Regions from separate parts of the Paenibacillus donghaensis genome, predicted to be linked through region 2. Evidence: riboswitches for the same ligand, from Rfam matches in the RefSeq annotation. Region 2 holds a riboswitch; the other holds the start of a gene.
The links. Region 2 has a riboswitch for S-adenosylmethionine ahead of metA (homoserine O-acetyltransferase MetA). Riboswitches for the same ligand answer to the same signal wherever they lie in the genome.
Positions count from the first base shown of each region.

Region 1: linked by a shared signal. The riboswitch ahead of B9T62_RS26160 (methionine ABC transporter ATP-binding protein) and the one ahead of metA (homoserine O-acetyltransferase MetA) in region 2 are both predicted to bind S-adenosylmethionine.

Region 1 covers NZ_CP021780.1:5,770,323-5,780,538, forward strand. Annotated here, with positions in the region: gene B9T62_RS26125 (HesB/IscA family protein) at 1-109, opposite strand, end outside; gene mqnE (aminofutalosine synthase MqnE) at 536-1,642, shown strand; gene B9T62_RS26135 (NAD(P)/FAD-dependent oxidoreductase) at 1,704-2,765, shown strand; gene B9T62_RS26140 (YuzB family protein) at 2,781-3,035, opposite strand; gene B9T62_RS26145 (NifU family protein) at 3,119-3,367, shown strand; gene B9T62_RS26150 (MetQ/NlpA family ABC transporter substrate-binding protein) at 4,346-5,224, opposite strand; gene B9T62_RS26155 (methionine ABC transporter permease) at 5,281-5,949, opposite strand; gene B9T62_RS26160 (methionine ABC transporter ATP-binding protein) at 5,949-6,965, opposite strand; SAM riboswitch class I at 7,052-7,195, opposite strand; gene B9T62_RS26165 (Cthe_2314 family HEPN domain-containing protein) at 7,296-8,027, opposite strand; gene B9T62_RS26170 (COX15/CtaA family protein) at 8,204-9,133, opposite strand; gene B9T62_RS26175 (thioredoxin family protein) at 9,270-9,614, opposite strand; gene B9T62_RS26180 (putative polysaccharide biosynthesis protein) at 9,740-10,216, opposite strand, start outside.
Region 2 covers NZ_CP021780.1:976,171-986,386, forward strand. Annotated here, with positions in the region: gene B9T62_RS03965 (cobyrinic acid a,c-diamide synthase CobB) at 1-1,270, shown strand, start outside; gene B9T62_RS03970 (hypothetical protein) at 1,611-1,811, opposite strand; gene B9T62_RS03975 (ROK family protein) at 2,298-3,176, shown strand; gene B9T62_RS03980 (HRDC domain-containing protein) at 3,414-4,430, shown strand; gene B9T62_RS40155 (hypothetical protein) at 4,691-5,506, opposite strand; gene B9T62_RS03990 (hypothetical protein) at 5,598-5,819, shown strand; gene corA (magnesium/cobalt transporter CorA) at 5,922-6,857, opposite strand; SAM riboswitch class I at 7,253-7,384, shown strand; gene metA (homoserine O-acetyltransferase MetA) at 7,475-8,392, shown strand; gene B9T62_RS04005 (aminotransferase class I/II-fold pyridoxal phosphate-dependent enzyme) at 8,443-9,612, shown strand; gene mqnC (cyclic dehypoxanthinyl futalosine synthase) at 9,770-10,216, shown strand, end outside.

The DNA.
Region 1 (10,216 bases), 3.7 Mb from region 2:
CACTGCAGCCTCCTGCCGTTACGCCCAGACGAAGGAACATGTTGGGGGTTTCCTGCTCGGCCAGCATGGTTTTGAGCTGGCCTGCTGCGGTTTCGCTGATATTGATCATTTTTGGTCCTCCTAAAGTTTTGATAGCATAAGCTCCCTGATTTCTCTTCGCAAAACTCACTTCGGAAGCATACACTTAAGTTTTGATAGCATAAGCTCCCTGATTTCTCTTCGCAAAACTCACTTCGGAAGCATACACTTAAGTTTTGATAGCATAAGCTCCCTGATTTCACTTCGCAAAACTCACTTCGGAACCAGCCTGTATAATAAGACAGCCTTCCGGCTAAAAGTTATTTTCTTTATTTAACTCAGTATACTCCACATTGCCATCCTCCTCAAGTCACAGCTGCAAAGGACTAGGGTATCTTTTCCACCAGAGAAGGTCATGACGTGCGGTTGCTCCCCCGCCTGTGAGAGGTTTATAATAGGTAGAGTTATACACGAAAAATTCGGAATTTTGTCACGATATATATACAGGAGGAATTCTATGTCTACTCTGAGCACAACCCACACGGATACCCGCATGGCGGAAATCATTGCAAAGGTTCGCGGAGGCGAGCGCTTAAACCTCGAAGATGGGGTTTATTTATATGAGAGCGAAGACCTGCTTACGATCGGCCAGCTGGCCAATGAGGTCAATCTGCGCAAGAACGGCAACAAGGTGTATTTTATTGAGAATATGAGCCTGTACTTCACCAACGTATGCGAATCGCGCTGCGCGTTCTGCAACTTCCGCAAGGATGAAGGCGAGGACGGCGCCTACACCCTGTCAGGACAGGAAATGGTGGAGTATGTGGAACAGCATATTCATCCCGGAGTACGCGAGTTCCATATTGTCGGCGGCCATAATGATAACGTGCCCTTTCAATATTACGTTGATTCGCTCAAGGCACTGAATGAGCGGTTCCCGGAGGTTACGCTGAAGGCTTATACCGCAGCCGAGATCGACTTCTTCACCCGGATCAGCGGGCTGAGCATTCAGGAGGTGCTGGAGCAGCTGCGTGCAGCGGGTCTAAAGACCCTTACCGGCGGCGGGGCAGAGATTCTGTCTGACCAGTACCGCAAAAAAATGCGCGTCGACAAAGCCAACGTTGAAGAATACCTTGAGGTTCACCGCACAGCCCACAAGCTGGGCATGAGAACGCACACTACCATGCTCTACGGCTCCATTGAGTCGCGCGAGGACCGCATCAAGCACATGCTGCAGATCCGTGACCTGCAGGATGAAACGGGCGGCTTCATGGTGTTCATCCCGCTCTCGATGCAGCCCAAGAACAAGAATGCCGGAATCATGCGACGCAACTCGGCTTACGAGGATCTGAAGACGATTGCGGTCAGCCGGCTGATGCTGGATAACTTCGATCATATCAAGGCCTACTTCATTAATATCGGCGCCCAGCTAACTCAGGTCGCCCTCAGCTTCGGAGCCTCCGATGTGCACGGGACCATCCTGAAGGAACGGATTAGCCACGCCGCAGGAGCCTTAACTCCTGAAGGTCTGACCCGTGACGAGCTGATCTGGCTGGTCAAAGGTGCCGGACGTATTCCGGTGGAGCGCGATACCTTCTATAACGAAATCAAGGTGTACGAATAAACGACGCAGCGCTTCAACTCAAGTTCTGCCCATCCCATATCCGAAAGGAAGATTGGTCAGCATGAGGACACTACTCGTCCTGGGCGGCGGCTATGGCGGCCTGGCCCTTATTCAAGAATTGCTCAACAACCATCTGCCCCATGATGTGGAAATCGTTCTGATTGACCGGATGCCGTATCAGGGTATCAAGACAGAATATTATGCGCTGGCCGCAGGTACGGCAACCGATTATCACCTGCGGATTCAGTTTCCGGTACATTCCCGTCTCACCGTTCGTTACGGTGAGGTGGGTTCCATTGATCTGGAGAGCCGGATTGTATTCATGGATTCCGGGGAGCCGGTTTCTTATGATATTCTGGCGATTGCGCTGGGCTGCACAGACAATTATCATAATGTTCCCGGTGCCGACCAGTACACCTGCAGCATCCAGACCTTCTCCGGCACACGGGAAACGTACCGCCGCCTTAATGACGTGAAGCCTTATGGAAACGTAAACATTGTCGGCGGAGGCCTCAGCGGGGTCGAGCTGGCCGCCGAGCTGCGGGAGAGCCGCCCGGATCTGAATATTTCGATTCTGGACCGCGGGGAGCGGGTGCTGTCTTCTTTTCCGGCCAAGCTGTCTAAATATGTCGAGGAATGGTTCAGTGAGCATCAGGTGCAGACGCTTGGACGGGTATCCGTATCCCATGTGGAGAAGGATGCCCTCTTCAACGGCACGGAAGCCATTCCCTCTGACGTTACGGTCTGGACAGCGGGAATCAAACCGGTACAGGTGGTGCAGAATCTGGACCTGGCGAAGGACCGCGGAGGCCGGATTATCCTCGGCCAATATTATCATATCCCGGATTACCCTGAGGTGTACGTGCTGGGGGATTGCGCCAGCCTGCCGTTTGCGCCAAGTGCGCAAGCCGCCGGAGCCCAGGGCGAACAGGTAGGACAAATCCTGCAGGCCTTGTGGAGAAACGAAACCCCCAAGCTGCATGCCATCCGCCTCAAAGGAACCCTGGGTTCACTGGGCAAAAACTCCGGCTTCGGACTGATGGGCCAGCGCTCCGTCATGGGACGGGTTCCCCGTCTGCTGAAGAGTGGTGTGCTCTGGATGTCCAAGCGGCATTTCGGCTAGCTGGCCCTTCAGCGGTCAATCAATCTCCAGCTTGTCCCAGGCTTCCAGCTCCTTGATCTTCAGCTCAATAGCCTCCTCCAGCTCAGCCGGAGTCTCGCCTTCTACAATCTCGCCCTCCACCATGGCGAACGGGGCCAGATAACACTGGCCGCAGTTGCTGAGGCAGCCATATTCTACAACGTCATAATCGGGATTCAGCTCCAGCTTGTGAATCAACTGCTGCGTGCCATGTCCGGTATTGCTGGCACAAAATTCAATAATTGGTCTCATGATGCCCTCGCTTTTCTATGCTAAACGTTTTATTTTTTAATGATTTGTACTATAATAGACAGTATGAAAGGAGTGAATGAGAAATGAGTGACACTGTACAAAGCTCTGCCATGTATGATGAAGTGCTGGAAGTGCTGGATAAGCTTCGCCCGTTCCTGCAGCGCGATGGCGGCGACGTGGAACTGATTGATGTGGAAGACGGCATTGTTAAACTGAAACTCATGGGTGCCTGCGGTAGCTGCCCAAGCTCCACGATTACGTTGAAAGCCGGGATCGAACGCGCCCTGATTGAAGAAGTAGATGGCGTGGAAGAAGTTATCCAAGTATTCTAAATCCCGTTTGATAAAGATCCCGGTCCTCCTAGTGGGGGCCGGGATCTTTTTTAATCCGTTTCTTCGTTAGTGCTTAGGATTCAGCCAGGATTCAGAGTGTTGCACTGGAACCTTCAGAGTAATTAGATGCAGTTTCGGTTACTACTTAGGACCCTGCGAGGATATAGAAGGTTTACTTGTGAAGATTAGGGGATCGCACTACCGTAATCCAAACCCTCCCCACCCGAACTTCAGGTAACCTACGTCCTAACGGACCGTATAGCTCCTATTTCCTCATTCCTACGCTGGTTTGGAATGTAACGGACCGCATAGCCTCTATATCGGAAAAACAGGCCTTAACTAGTCAGTTTCGGCTTGAATAGGGGCTCCTGAGTCCGTTAGAGCTGCAAAACAGCCTTTTTACAGCAAATAGGGGCTCCTGAGTCCGTTAATAGTCTGAAAATTAATCGCTGGTTACCGGCGACAGCCTTCCTTTGTTATGCTTAGCCTCCTTGTCGCGGTGTGGTAGGACAGGCTCGGACGAGTAACACAAGGGGGGCCTAAGTAGTAACCAGTTTCGCAACTAATTCTGTGGACTGGAGATATGAGACTCTATAAGATGAACTTAAGAATGAAACGGTGGAGTTGTCAGAATGCCTGGTGCATAGGGCTACCCGGACCACTCGAATATAACATTCTTAAGTTCACGTTCTATATCATGGAACTGAATCTGAAGTGTTCTTATTATACGGAGTCCTAACGTTTCTTATTATTATAAAAGATTCAGTCGTCTCAGACAACTCGTCAACCTTTAACAGCAGTCAAGTAGAAACGGCTTCACCTCCCTTTGTAAGAGGCGGCATCCGTTTCTGCGAGAAATAGAAGGATAATTTATGGCGTGAAACCTATAAATTCTTATATTTGGAAAAAGAACCCGCAAGCCTCGTAGGCTGTGCGGGTTCTTCGGTTGAACTGGCCGGTCAAACTAGGCCTAGTCGTTTAAAATGCTGGAATAATTGCACCTTTGTATTGCTCTTCGATGAAGGTTTTGGCTTCCGGTGAATTCAGCGCTGCAACCAGCTTCTTGATCGCATCGGAATCCTTGTTGTCCTGACGGGCAACCAGAATGTTGGCATAAGGGGAATCTGTTCCTTCAATGAATAAGGCATCGGTAGTAGGATTCAGCTTCGCTTCCAGCGCATAGTTGGTGTTGATCAGGGCAATGTCTACTTCATCCAGCTGGCGGGGCAACATCGCTGCTTCCAGCTCTACAATTTTCAGGTTCTTCTTGTTCTCGGTAATGTCTGCTGTAGTGGAGAGAATGTTGGTATCATCCTTCAGCGTGATCAGACCATTTTTGGCCAGCAGGATCAACGCGCGACCGCCATTGGTGGCATCGTTCGGGATCGCAACCTTTGCGCCGTCAGCCAGTTCGTCAATGGTTTTGATTTTTTTGGAGTAAGCGCCAAAAGGTTCAACATGAACGGAAGCAACCGCAATCAGGTCAGTCTTGTTGTTCTTGTTCTGCTCATCCAGGTAAGGCTGGTGCTGGAAGAAGTTGGCGTCGAGTGCCTTCTCATCTAATTGCACATTGGGCTGAATGTAATCAGAGAACTCTTTGATTTCCAGCGTAATGCCCTCTGCTTCAAGCAGCGGTGCGATAGCTTTCAGAATCTCGGCATGCGGCAGCGCGGAAGCACCGACAACCAGCTTTACAGGATCAGCCGCAGGTTCAGTGGTTGGCTCGGCAGCAGGCTCGGCTGTTGTATTGGCCGCAGGTGCATTGGTCGCTGCCGTATTGGCGGCGTTATTATTGCCGCAAGCTGCCAGCACCAGGATCAAGGTCAGGCTAAACACAGTCAACAGTACTTTTTTCATTCGTAAATCCCCCTCTAATCGGTTTGTGTATGAATAAGGCTCTATTTCGCTGTACCTTATTTCCGTGTGAAATGTCTTACCAGCCGGTCACCCAGCATCTGCAGCAGCTGCACCAGAATAATCATCAGCGCCACTGAGATAATCATAACTTCTTTCTCGTACCGGTAATAGCCGTAACGGATCGCCAGATCGCCAAGACCGCCGCCGCCAACCATCCCGGACATCGCTGTGTAGGATACCAGTGTAACCAGCGTAATGGTTACGCCGGCCAATAGGCCCGGACGGGCTTCCGGCAGGAGCACACGCATTACGATTTGTCTCGTAGATGCGCCCATCCCCTGGGCAGCCTCGATCACGCCGCGGTCCACCTCACGCAGGGCCGTCTCTACCAATCTGGCGAAGAACGGAGCCGCTCCGATCACAAGCGCCGGAATCGTGCCCAGCACCCCGATGGAAGTACCCACGATTACCTTGCTGAACGGAATCAGCGCCACCATCAGAATGATAAATGGAACGGAACGCAGGATGTTGACTATAAAGGATAATGCCGAGTAAACCACTCTGATAAATGAATTATTTGATCTACCCCATAAATATAGCACAATCCCGAGTGGTAAACCAAGAATAATTGTGAACAATCCGGAAAATAACATCATTTCTAGCGTAGAGCCTGTAGCTGTAATCATTTCATCCCAGTTCACATCGCCAAAATTGAGTCCATCCATCAGGAAATCACCTCCACATCAAGCCCTTCGGCTGTCAGCCTGGACATGGTTGCCTTGACCGCATCCTCTGTGCCTTCAAACCGTACAATCAACTGTCCGTAGGGCATGTCCTTGATGGTTGAGATCGTGCCATGAAGAATGGCGAAGCTGACACCCGTTTCACGCACCGCCTGGGACAGCGCGGACTCATAGGTTTTGGGGCCAAGAAAAGTAATCTTGATCGCTCGCGAATATCCTGTAGAAACGGCATTCAGCGCTGCTCTGAGCGGTCCGTCCTGCTGGGCCCCGCTGCGGATGAACTCACGGGTAATCTCATGCTGGGGCTTCAGGAATACTTTGGCTACATCTCCCTGCTCGACAATACCTCCGCCATGAATGACCGCCACACGGTCGCAGATGCTCTGAATCACATGCATTTCATGCGTAATCAGTACAATCGTCAGCCGAAACTGTTTGTTGATGTCCAGCAGCAGCCGCAGAATGGAATCGGTTGTCTGCGGATCAAGTGCCGAAGTAGCTTCATCACAGAGCAGCACATCCGGGTCACTGGCCAGCGCCCGCGCGACGCCGACCCGCTGCTTTTGTCCGCCGGAGAGCTGGGCCGGGTATTTGCTGCCATGCTGCTCCAGACCCACCAGGGTCAGCAGGTCCTTCACTTTCAGGTCGACATCTGCAGCTGAAGTGCCGATCAACCGCAGCGGAAAAGCAATATTATCATACACGGTAGCCGACGACAGCAGGTTAAAGTGCTGAAAGATCATCCCGATCTTGCGCCGCTGCTCCTGCAGCTGCTTCTGATTCAGCCCCGTTAGCTCAACCCCGTCCACCCATACCTCACCTTCACTTGGGCGTTCCAGCAGATTGATGCAGCGGATCAGCGTGCTTTTGCCTGCGCCGGAATGACCGATCACCCCGAAGATCTCCCCCCGCTCAATTGAGAGATTTAGTCCGGACAACGCCGTAGCCGCTTGGTTGCCCTTGCCATATACCTTGGTTAAGTTCTTAAGCTCGATCAACTCAGTTTCCCCTCCCTTATACCAAAAAACCTCCCATGATCCGTAAAGCAGATCACAAGAGGCTCTATGTGTGTATAGAAAATGCCTTCTCATCTGCCAAGTACCGCAGCCGTGCGGTATTGTAGGAATTAGCACCATGACATTTGAGAACGGTCGGCCTTCTGGCACGCTGTCATCAAATCGGTTGCCGGGCTTCATCGGGCCTGTCCCTCCGCCGCTCTCGATAAGATTAAGTTATAAAGTTATTGTCGTAGTTTAACACGTTATAGCAAGCATAAGTATAGTGAGTTCACGGATTATTGTCAAAGGAAAATTTTGCGCAGATGCAGCTTATTTCGGGCTTTCGCCTTTGGCTATACTGATCGCCCACTGCTGGTTGCTGCTGCTGTATACCTTGCTGAGCGTTCTGCATACCATCTCCAGCACTTGCTCCAGATCCCGCAGATGGCTGTCAATATCCTCAAGCCGGATCTTGTCATGCAATCCCTGGTGCCGCTGCCACAGGTCATCCTGCATCTCGGCATTCATATAATGAATCTCCGCGTTGCGGCGCTTGCGCAGGTTCTCAAGGGGTTCACTGTAAGTATTCTTGATGCTGTTCAGCTGCTCAGCAAGCACGGAATGCTCATGCAGCGTCTGAAACTGGCGCAATACGGTGAAATAGGAATAATGCGTTTTGACTTTGGATGTATTGAGGTTATAAAGACTGTTCAGCACCGTACCGAGCTTGTCCAGCAGGGAGAAGACGCGGATGAAGCCGTTCTTGTAGAAATAAACGTATCGCGCATATTCGCCCTGCTCCATCGAAGACATATCATCCATATATCCGGCAATCACCGACTTCCGGTAAAAGCGGGCCGCGAACCAGCTCTGCTCCAGCTCATCCAGCGAAGAGATCAGCCCGCGGGTCCAGATTTCCTGCTTGCGGCATTCATGGTCATGATCCTCATGACTGTTCATTTCCTTCCGCAGCCGTGCTGCGACTTCGGCCATATGGTTCATGGCCTCGGCCAGCACTCCGCTGTTCACACGGGGCGGCTCCCCGAGCAATATCCGCAGCATATCGTTTCACTCCTCCGGTTGGGTCTGCTTCAGGCGATTTTTATTTTTTCTCATTATTGTCCCTCATCCAGGTTGCGGTTATCCATCAGCTGAACGGATGAACCGTTCGTTAACAGTGCCGCGAGTCTCTACAAACTGCCTGATATCCCGGTAGTGAGTGTTGGCGGCCCACCAGCCTAGCTGAGCTGCCAGACGCGGACGCTCATATAACATAAAACTCCGAACAAGCCGGCAATCAGCACAATATGGGTCAACGCTGCGAAGATATACAACTTGTCATTAGCTAACGTGTACACCACAGCCGCACCGCTGAGCACCTGCAGCAGACACAGCAGCAGAGCTGCCACTCCGAGCGCGCGCAGCTCCGGGTGGGCCTTCAGTCTCCAGTAAGCCAGATGGGCAAGTAGCGCTATCAGCAGGAACAGCAGCAGCGCAGCTATCCTGTGCATGAACACAATACCCACACCGCCGCTAAGCTCGGGTACCCATTCTCCATTGCACAGCGGCCAGCCTGAACACCCTCCGCTTGACTCCGTATGGCTTACAAAAGCCCCGATATACACGACGACGTAAGAATAGACCGCCGTTAGCCAGGTAAGGTTGCGGAAGAAACGGCTAACCGGGAGTCGCACTTGCCCCTGGCCCGGCTCTTCATTCTGTTCCCTGGATTGCAACCATCTCCTAGTGCCCAGTGCCAGCATCAAGGAGCTGGCGAAGGCAATCAGCGAGAAGCCCATATGCAGCGCCATAACAGGGGCTGACTGCGACTTGACTACTGCAAGCGCTCCCATCCCGCCCTGAACGACAACGAACAGCAGTGTCAGACGGGCACACATCAGCAAATCACGACGATCGCGGGCATAACGCCAGAAGCCGTACATCGAAGTGAGCGATAGCAGCCCGGCCAAGCCGCTGAACAGGCGGTGGGTATATTCGATCATCGAACCGATGGTGTAGGCAGGGATGAGCTTGTCGTGACAGAGCGGCCATTCATTGCCGCACTCCAGGCCGGAGCCGGTTTTGGTCACTACTGCACCGCCGAACAGCGCAATGAACATGATCAGACAGGTTATGTAGCTAAGCCATTTCAACTGCTGAATTCTCAAATAGGATCACCCTCATCCTCGGGATTGATAAGAATTAGCTTACTGGCTGTCAAGAATAAACGGCTTCGCCGTCCTCTTATATTTTTACAAAAAAACACCGCTTCAGCTCAGGAAAAAGCAAAAGCGGTATGCGGTCTTACTTGTGAATGCTCTGGTATACTTCAATCGCTGTATTCAGAAAGTTCTCAATCTCTTCGCGCGATTTACGCAGCTTGCTGACAAACCGGACAAGCTCCCTGCCATCGCTATAGGCTACGAAGCTGGGAATGCCAAGAATGTTCTGTTCCTGGCTGACATCGCCTACGGCCTCCACATCCACCTCAACGAGAGTTAGACGGTCTTTATAATTCTGCTCAACCTCAGGCATAAAGGGATCAATAAATTTGCAGTCGACACACCAATCCGCCTTGAACACAGCTATGGTAAGCCGCGGAGATTGAATCGAAACCTGAAATTCTGCAGGAGATTTAATCGCGTCCATTCTTCATCCGTCCCTTCTCGTTTAAGTTTTATTGCCGTTTATCTTGTTTCTTAAGTGAAGCAAAATGTTGCTCAGAAGTCAATCAAAAGCTTAAAAATTGGAGCATCTTGCAGCATGACTGTCTGCTACTCACGCATGCGCACACGGGCGGGCTGCAGCTTCATCAGAGGCTTAAGCAGTTTCTGCAGCGCACGCGGATAACCGGAGATTTCAGCTCTGGTGATTACGCCCAGCACCACAAGCAGCACCAGATAAATCACGACCACAGCCAGTCCTACCACCAGGCAGGTAATCAGAAAAGCGAGACGTGCAGGCATCAGATCGGTAAGCATAATCCCGGCTGCGTTAAGCCCGTAGCCTATCCCCCCGGATACCAGCGTTGCAATGGCGAAACCGCCCCAGCGTTTGCCCATAATCTGAAAGGGCACGATGGACTTCAGCATCCGCAGATTCAGCAGGGTAATGATGATGAAGCATATCGCCGTTGCAGCGATGATGCCGTATATCCCGAACAGCTTGCTGAGCAGCACACTGGCGATCAGCTTCACAATAATGCCGGCAAGCACGTAATACATCGAAATACGCGCTTTGCCCATCCCAAG
Region 2 (10,216 bases):
CAGCCATTTTCTGCGTTCTTCGGCAGCGGCGGATGTTTCGATTATTGAAGGGGTCATGGGGCTGTATGATGGCAAAGACCCGCTCGGGCTTGCCGGATCGACAGCCGAGATCGCCATCCTAACCAGCAGCCCCGTGCTGCTTGTGCTGGATGTGCGCAGCATGGGCCGCAGCGCCGCGGCGACGGTGCTGGGCTTCCGCCAGCTGGAGCCGCAGGTCCGGATCGCAGCGGTGCTGCTCAACCGCTGCGGCAGCCCCGGCCACTACGAACTGGTGAAGGCGGCTATCGAAGCCGCCTGTGGCATTCCCGTAGTGGGCGGGCTGATGCGGGATGCCGCTCTGGTTATTCCTGAGCGGCATTTGGGCTTGCTGCCGGCTGTGGAGCGCGGCGAGCTGGCGCCCTTGTTCGACCGCGCCGCCGCCATGCTGGCCGCGGGCACGGACCTGCCGCGGCTGTTGGAGCTTGCCGCGGCCGCTCCTGCGCTGCAGGCTCCGCTGCCTGCAGCTTACCCCGCCTCGCCGCCTGCGGGTGGCTGGCGGGCAGGGCGTAGCTCGGATCAGCAGGCCGCCATGGCCGGGCCTGCTGATCCGAGTGGCCCCTGCGACTTCGTGGCGCAGCGGGCTCCGGTCCTGGCCGTCGCCCGTGACGCGGCCTTCAACTTCTACTACACGGACAATCTTGAACTCTTGGCCGCTGCGGGAGCGCGGCTCGTCGAGTTCAGTCCGCTCCGTGGCGAAGCTGTGCCGGAAGAGGCGGACGGCATCTATCTGGGCGGCGGCTTCCCGGAGGAGTTCGCCGCCGCGATTGCCGCCAATGCAGGCTTTATGGAGAGCCTGCGAGCCGCTGCCGGGCAGGGAAAGCCGCTATATGCAGAATGCGGCGGCTACATGGTGCTGGCCCGCACACTGACGGACCGGGCCGGAGCCGTACACCAGATGGCCGGGTTGATTCCTGCCCACAGCGTGATGCAGGCTCGCAGAGCCGCGCTGGGCTACCGCGAGGTAACCGCGCTGGAAGACAATCTGCTGCTGAAACAAGGCGAGCAGCTGCGCGGCCATGAGTTTCATTACTCTGTCATGACTTACACGGACGAACCGCGCTCCCACGCTTACAGTAGCAATGGGCGCAGCGGCAGCAGTGTGGAGGGGTATGTGAATGGCAATCTGCTGGCTGCGTACACACATATCCATCTGGCATCTTATCCACCTGCCGCATCGCGTTTTGTTGCGCAATGCTGGGCTTTTGCAGCGAGCCGAGGGGTGCAGGCTTAAATCCCTAGCCATAACAATAAATAAGGCAAAGAGAGAGGCAAACCTCTCTTATTTGTTGTTTATAACAGCCCAGACAGGGCTTTTAAAACAGACATTGATCCCGTAGTTTCAGAATATGCGCTCACATTCCACCTTCGCAGCGCTCCCTTGACGTCTATACCTCATCGATGTTTAATACTGCCAACTTGCCTTGGACCACTCGCCACAACCAGACCAACGGCACAAGTATCACGAGCATAAATAGCACTAGTAGCGCCAGCACTACCAGCGACGAGCAGGAGCACTACCAGCACTAGCGTTCGCGTCATATCCACCAGTGCCATCATTATCACTAACAAATCTACCAGTACCACCAGCATCCCAGCACTAACAGCACTAACAGCACTAACAGCACTAACAGCACTAACAGCACTAACAGCACTAACAGCACTAACAGCACTAACAGCACTACCAGCACTACCAGCACTACCAGCACTAGCAGCTCTACCAGCACCACCAGCTCTACCAGCACCACTAGTTCCACGAGAAGCAAACCCAGCATTGCCCATAACCGTTACTCTCAGTACCTTGCGGACCGTATAGCCTCTATTTGCTCAATTCAGCTCATTTTGCCGGAGTAGCGGACTGTATAGCCTCTAATCACCAATAATTGACCCCAATCAAGGGTGAATTGTCAAAATAGCGGCTCCTCAGTCCGCATGCAGGTCGGGTGAGTGGTTTTTGAGCAAATAGGGTCTCCTGAGTCCGTAAGCCGCCGGTTTCCGTTCGATTCAAGCAATAGTTCAGCAAGAGCCACAGATGTGCGATGAGAACTACTGAAACTTCTTCAACTACTCAATTTTTCAACTACTCCAATTATTTCAATTACTCCGTGCACCAGCTGGACTTGATCTTTGATACCATACCGGTGAACAGCGCATCGAGTAATTTGCAGTAGTCTTACCCAGTGAAAAATGATATCGTTAAGTGATAGGTTAACAGGTTGCTAATCACTGAAGGGCATGAATTTAGGAGGGAATTACAGAATATGAAACTTCTTGGTGCAATTGAAGCAGGCGGGACCAAGTTTGTCTGTGGGATTGGAAATGAAGACGGTACCATCCTGGACCGGGTTAGCTTTCCGACACTGACTCCGCAGGAGACGATGGGGCAGGTATTGGAATATTTTAAGAACAAAGAGGTTGAGGCTATCGGGATCGGATCGTTTGGACCGATTGATCCGGTGCTTGGCAGCCCTACTTACGGTTACATAACAACAACTCCGAAGCCCCACTGGGGCCAATATAATCTGGTCGGAACGGTTGCGGAACAAGTTAATGTGCCGATTGGCTTCGACACCGATGTGAACGGGGCGGCGCTGGGCGAATACAAATGGGGTGCAGCACAGGGCCTCGACAGCTGCCTGTATATCACCGTCGGCACCGGAATTGGAGCAGGTGCTGTGGTCGGCGGCAAAATGGTACACGGTTTGTCACATCCCGAGATGGGCCATATTCTAGTGCGCCGTCATCCTGAGGATACTTTTGAAGGCTTCTGTCCTTACCATGGCGATTGCCTTGAAGGTCTGGCCGCAGGTCCGGCCATCGGCAGCCGCTGGGGCAAGCCCGCTGGTGAGCTTCCGGCTGATCACCCGGCCTGGGAGATGGAAGCCCACTATCTCGCGCACGCACTGATGAATTATGTGCTGATCCTGTCTCCACAGAAGATTGTCATGGGCGGCGGCGTGATGAAGCAGACCCAGCTGTTCCCGCTGATTCACCGCAAGCTGCAGGAGCTGCTGGCCGGCTATGTACAGCATCCGGCACTGAATGCCGGCATCGGCAGCTATGTGGTGCCGCCGCAACTGGGCGACAACGCAGGCTTATCCGGAGCGCTTGGTCTCGCCAAGCTGGCGCTGGAAGTATAAGAATTTATAAGTTCCGTTCAGTAGATTAGGGATTGACTACGGCCTAATATATGGTATCCTTGGATTTAACAGTATAGCATCTAATGAGGGAGCACCTCTTTCGCGATTATCGTGAGAGAGGTGCTTTTTTGTGTCTTGTGGGGTATGACGGCAGCAATCGGCCCCATAGAAGGGAGCGTAAACCTCCAATGGCATAGCAAATATGCTTACTGTAAGACCAGGAAGGTAGGGATGATTATGCAAATTGTATTCATGAACCGTTTGTCCAGATGCTCGACAGTGGAAGAGGAGATTTTTGCCCAGCTGTGGATTGGTGAGGAGGAAGGGGTGTGGAGTCTGGGCTGGCGTGATTTCTCCAGCGGCGGGGAGAGCGAAGATCACTTGTGGTATGAGGGCGGTTCCTGGAATGAGATGCTCTGCGTATACAGGCATGAGCTTGCCGTGAAGATGGGGGATGGATACCGTCCCTTAATCGATGGGGTGTTCCATGAGGAGGATGGTCTGAACAGCCGTAACCAGGAGCAGCAGAAGCTGCAGTTCTACAGTGAGCATCACGGCAATGAGCAGGTGTATGAGCAGCTGTGCGCCTGGCGCAGGGGCAGGGCCTCCAGCGAACGGAAAGCGCCCTATATTCTGGCGAGCAACCGGCTGCTGCGGATGTTAAGTGCTTTTCTGCCGCAGACTCTGGAGGAGCTGCTGCAGATTCCGGGGATTGGCGAAACCAAGGCCGCCCAGTACGGCCCGGATTGGCTGGCCATCACAGCTACTGCAGCCCGTGAGCACGGCTTTCCGCTGAAATGGGTGCATGAGGCGGTAGGTGAGGAAGCCTTCATCTCCTGGCTATACAAGCAGAAGGAGATCAAATACAAGAAGCAACTGGAGCATCTGCGCCTGCGGCGGGTGCTGCTGCAGGGCATCGAGGGTGGCAACGACATGGATCAGCTGAAGGCTGCCAGCGGCGTGGGCCGCCGCGAGCTGCTTGAAGCCGTGGAAGAGCTGGAGAAGGACGGCTATTCCGTGGAGAAGCTGATCGAGCAGGAACTGGGGGAGGTCCCGGGCAGCGAGCAGCAGGCGATCTGGCAGGCTTATGAGGAGCTGGGCGATATGTTTCTGAAGCCTGTGCTGCATAAGGTTTATGGAGAGGACTTCGCCGCCGCTGAAGGACTGGATATGTATTATGAGCGCCTGCGGCTGGTCCGCATCCGCTTCCGGCGGGCACAGCACACCACGTCCGAGCTTAGTGCCACCAGCTGAGGGGAGGTTTCTGCAAGTGCAGGCACACATCGGCGTCGGCTGTGCGCACCGAGCACATGTGTAGGGTCCTGAGGCGTTGTAAAAAGGAATGAATCCTTGAATCTCGCTCGGCGAGATATAGGTGGAGGAAAATAAGGGATATACCCCCTAAATTTCGCTCAGTAAGCGTGAAAGCGAAAAAAATAAGGGATATATCCCTTAAATTTTGCTCAACAAGCCTGCGGGCGCAAAAAATAAAGGATATATCCCTTAAATTCTGCTCAGCAAGCCTGAGAGCGAAAAAAATAAAGGATAAATCCCTTAAATATCCGCCGTCCCGCGCCGTAAGCCGCCCGCGCACAGTCCCGCGCCAACAGCGTCCGCGCAATGTCCCGGCCGTAAGCCGCCCGCGCACAGTCCCGCGCCAACAGCGTCCGCGCAATGTCCCGGCCGTAAGCCGCCCGCGCACAGTCCCGCCCCCCCCCCCCCCCCCCGCGCACAGTCCCGCGCCAACAGCGTCCGCGCAATGTCCCGGCCGTAAGCCGCCCGCGCACAGTCCCGCGCCAACAGCGTCCGCGCAATGTCCCGGCCGTAAGCCGCCCGCGCACAGTCCCGCGCCAACAGCGTCCGCGCAATGTCCCGGCCGTAAGCCGCCCGCGCACAGTCCCGCGCCAACAGCGTCCGCGCAATGTCCCGGCCGTAAGCCGCCCGCGCACAGTCCCGCGCCAACAGCGTCCGCGCAATGTCCCGGCCGTAAGCCGCCCGCGCACAGTCCCGCGCCAACAGCGTCCGCGCAATGTCCCGGCCGTAAGCCGCCCGCGCACAGTCCCGCGCCAACAGCGTCCGCGCAATGTCCCGGCCGTAAGCCGCCTGCGCACAGTCCCGCGCCAACAGCGTCCGCGCAATGTCCCGGCCGTAAGCCGCCCGCGCACAGTCCCGCGCCAACAGCGTCCGCGCAATGTCCCGCGCCGTAAGCCGCCCGCGCACAGTCCCGCGCCAACAGCGTCCGCGCAATGTCCCGGCCGTAAGCCGCCCGCGCACAGTCCCACCCTGCTAGTCGCCGCGAACTGTGTAAGCGACCCAAGCCACCTACGCACTGTGCCCGGGGCTGCCAGGCCACAATGTTACCTCTCCAAAAAATGGTTAAAACCACCTATGTCATACGCTAACGTAGAGGAGGTTGCACCCATGAGGACTTTTAGCAGAGGGATGTTGTATCGTATAGGAGTTATGGTATATTTTCATACCGCTGCTGGTTATTATTTTTTTGGCGTGTCGTATATGCAGAGCAGAGGTGAGGAAGAGGAACGGAGCGGGTTCATCAGCATCACGATTAACGTTGCCCATATGCAAAAAGACGAAGGTATCTTCCCTCACGGTGAAGAGCCTTCGTCTACATTAAAAATATAAGAATTTATATGTTCCACGCTATAAATTATCCTTCATTTCTCGCTGAAACGCCCCGTCCTTTAAAGGACGGCGTAGCCGTTTCTACTTGTCGTCCTTTAGGGTTCATAGCCATTCCTTCTTGCGGAAGACGTAGAGCATTACACAACCTAGTGTAACCATGGCACCAATTACGCCATAATAGCCGTATTTCGTATGAATCTCGGGAATATTCTCGAAGTTCATCCCATAAATACCGGTGATGACCGTCAGTGGCATGAATATAGTGGTAATCGCCGTAAACACCCTCATAATTTCGTTGGCACGGTTGGCGATACTCGATTGATAGGCTTCACGCAAGTTGCCCATCAGATCGCGGTACGTCTCGAAGGTTTCTGAGATTTTGACTGCATTTTCGTAGATATCGCTGAAATATTTCTGCAGCTGGTCGTCGATGAGGCGGAGGTCTTTTTTGTTCAGCGTGTTGATAACCTCTTTCTGCGGACCCAGCATCTTCTTCAGCCAGAGAATCTCACTGCGCAGACCGATAATCTCGCTGAGATGCGATTTCTTGGTGTGCATCAGAATGTCCTCTTCGAGCTTCTCAATCCGCGCTTCAATCCGGTCGCCGACGGAGAAATAATTATCGACCACAAGGTCAATCAGCAGATACAGGAACATGTCCGGCTCACTGACCTCCTGCTCCCAGAGCATCGGCTTCAGCACACGCAGCTCATTGATCTTCTGTTTCGTTACTGTAATAATATAATGTCTTCCCAGGAAGACGTTAAGCGCCCGCAGGAAAATCTCCTCATCATCAAAACGGATGCTGTTCACTACTATAAAATAATGGCTTTCATAAATTTCGATCTTCGGACGCTGATCTTCTTCGCTGAGGCAATCCTCTACGGCCAGATCATGCAGGTTAAACAGGGGCTGGAGCAGCTCCAGATCCTCCACATCCGCATCAATCCAATAGAACCCCTCCGCTGGAGGTGCAAGTGTTTCTTTAATATCGTCCATCGTTGTAAAAACCCCTGAATTTACCAGCCGGATTTTCATCTGATTCACTCCTTCTGTCCCTGGTTATCCACCAGAGATGCTAATTAAAGCACAGAGAAATCATCAGCTTGGCCGGGGCTGCTATCCGAACCTAATGGTCACATATCCGTTCGAGGGCATGAAGAAGTGATGCTCCCGCCGCCGGCAAGCTGATGATTATCCTGTGTGGTTGTTCATTTGGTACGCCTATATGCGAGCTCGGGTCGCCTTCCATTCTTCTACTCACCTCGTCTTTTCATCTAAGTCTGGAAACACTTGTCTAGTATAACGCCCGGGTATGGCTCTTTCAAGAAGAATTCTTGCCATTTTCAAGCCCCCTGAGCATTGTATGGACTTGACGAAAAGGAGGTTCATGATTTAAAGTGGATTTTAATATAATAATTGAATACAGCTAAATCTTATCAAGAGCAGGTGGAGGGACTAGCCCGATGAAACCCGGCAACCGGCGTGTAAACGCACGGTGCTAATTCTTGCGGAAGCTTGGCTGGCGGTTAACCGTCAGTGTAAAGCGGTCTGGCAGATGAGAGAGGGCGCATATGTTGTGTAGATATGACCTTTCTCGTTCCGGGAGAGGTCTTTTTTTGTTGTATATCAACCCCATGAAGGAGTGAGCGTAAATGCCGATTAAGATTCCTGACAGTTTGCCCGCCAAAGAGATATTATCGGGTGAGAATATTTTTGTAATGGACGAGAGTCTGGCCTATCACCAGGATATCCGTCCGCTGCGGATTGCCATTCTCAATCTGATGCCTACCAAGGAGACAACCGAAACCCAGCTGCTGCGTCTGATCGGGAACTCCCCGCTTCAGGTAGATGTGATTCTGCTGCATCCAAGCTCCCACACATCGAAGAACACCTCAGCCGAGCATCTAAAGAGCTTTTACAAAACCTTCGACGAGATCAGCCACCGCCGCCTGGACGGTCTGATTGTGACCGGTGCCCCGGTCGAGCAGCTGGAATTCGAAGACGTGAATTACTGGGAAGAGCTGAAAGAGATTTTTGAATGGAGCAAGCAGAATGTGACCTCGACGATGCATATCTGTTGGGCGGCACAGGCAGGCTTGTATTACCACTTCGGGGTGCAAAAAGAAATTCTGCCCGAAAAATGCTTCGGCGTCTTCCCGCATACGCTCAGCCAAAGCAACTTCAAGCTGCTGCGCGGCTTCGACGAGGTATTCCATGTACCTCATTCGCGTCATACGGATGTTTCCCGTGCTGATATCGAAGCCAATCCGGAGCTGCAGATTCTGGCTGAATCGGAAGAAGCCGGTATATATCTGGTGTCCACGCTGGACGGCAAGCAGATCTTCGTCACCGGACATTCTGAATACGATCCGAACTCCCTTAAATGGGAATACGACCGGGATATCGCCAAGGGCATGGATATTGAGCTGCCGAAGCATTATTATCCCAAGGATGACCCGACCCGGACACCGCCTGCTGTATGGCGGGCCCATGCCAACTTATTATTCTCTAACTGGTTGAATTACTATGTATACCAAGAGACTCCTTACGATATCGGTCCAATTATTTAATATAATGAAAAGAAGCAAACACTCGACATCACTTTTAGGAGGTTTATGGAATGGATGAGAAACTGAGGATTGAAAGCAGGCTGGCACAAATTGGCTCACAGGAGGACCCTGCAACGGGGGCGGTGAATTTTCCGATTTATCAGTCAACGGCATTCAGACACCCGCGGCTGGGACAAAGCACAGGGTTCGACTACATCCGTACCAAGAACCCGACCCGTTCTGTGCTGGAAACTGTCGCAGCTGAGCTGGAATCCGGCGATGCCGGATTTGCCTGCAGCTCCGGCATGGCTGCGCTGCAGACCGTCTTTGCCTTGTTTGGACAAGGTGACCATCTGGTGGTCTCACTTGATTTGTACGGCGGAACCTATCGTCTGCTGGAGCGGATTCTCTCCCGCTTCGGCATCAGCGCCTCCTATGTGGATACCAATGACCTTGAAGCGCTGGAAGCGGCGCGGACGCCGGGTACCAAGGCGGTATTCGTCGAGACTCCGACCAATCCGCTGATGATGATTACTGATATACGGGCGGTGTGTAGCTGGGCCAAGGAGCATAATCTGCTGACGATTGTTGACAATACCCTGCTTACCCCGTTCTTCCAGCGGCCGCTGGAGCTGGGTGCGGACATTGTGGTACATAGTGCGACCAAATATTTGGGCGGACACAACGATGTGCTGGCCGGACTGATTATGACCAAAGGCAGTGAGCTGTCTGCCGAGATGGCCGTGCTGCACAACTCGATCGGGGCGGTGCTTGGCCCAAGCGACAGCTACCAGCTGATGAGAGGGATGAAGACGCTGGCGCTGCGCATGGAGCGGCATGAGAGCAACGCACTTGCCCTGGCCCGCTTTCTGCAGGATCATCCGGCGATTGCCGAGGTGTTCCATCCGGGCCTGCCCGAGCATCCCGGGTTCGAGATTCAGAACAGCCAGTCCTCCGGCAACACGGGGATTTTCTCCTTCAAGGTCAAAGACGCCGCCTATATTGAGCCTGTGCTCCGCCATATCCGGCTGATTGCTTTTGCCGAGAGCCTGGGCGGCGTGGAGTCGCTGATGACTTACCCGGCTGTGCAGACACACGCCGATATCCCGGTTGAGATCCGCGATGCTGTAGGCGTGGATGACCGTCTGCTGCGTTTCTCCGTCGGTATCGAGCATGCCGAGGATCTGATTAACGATCTCGGCAATGCGCTGGAAGCGGCACGGGCTGAGCTGGAGAAATAACCGCTCTGCACAGAAGTGTTTCGCAGTTCCTGAAGAATCCGCCAGGTCTGACCTGTGCGGATTTTTGCGGTTTATGTTACGATGAGGGAATGGAACTTTTTATACATTGGTAATTGTTTATACCTAACAGCGAGGAACCTAAAGGAGGCTGCTAACGATGAGTGCGATAGATCTTATTCTGGACAAAACACTGAAAGGTGAACGTCTTCAACTGGAAGATACGGTGCGGCTGTTTGAGAGCAATGAGATTGAGAAAATGGGGGCTGCCGCCAACAAGATTATGGAACGCTGGCATCCGGACCCGCTGGCTACGTTTGTGATCGGCCGCAATATTAATTATACGAATGTGTGCGACGTCTACTGCCGTTTCTGCGCATTCTACCGCAAACCCGGTTCAGATGAAGGGTATGTGCTGCCGGACGAGCTGATCTTCCAAAAGATCACCGAGACGATGGCAGTGAACGGCACGGAGATTCTGATGCAGGGCGGCACCAACCCGAACCTGCCATTCAGCTATTACACCGACCTGTTGCGCGGCATCAAGCAGCGTTTCCCTGAGATTACCATGCATTCCTTCTCCCCGGCGGAGATTATGAAGATGGTG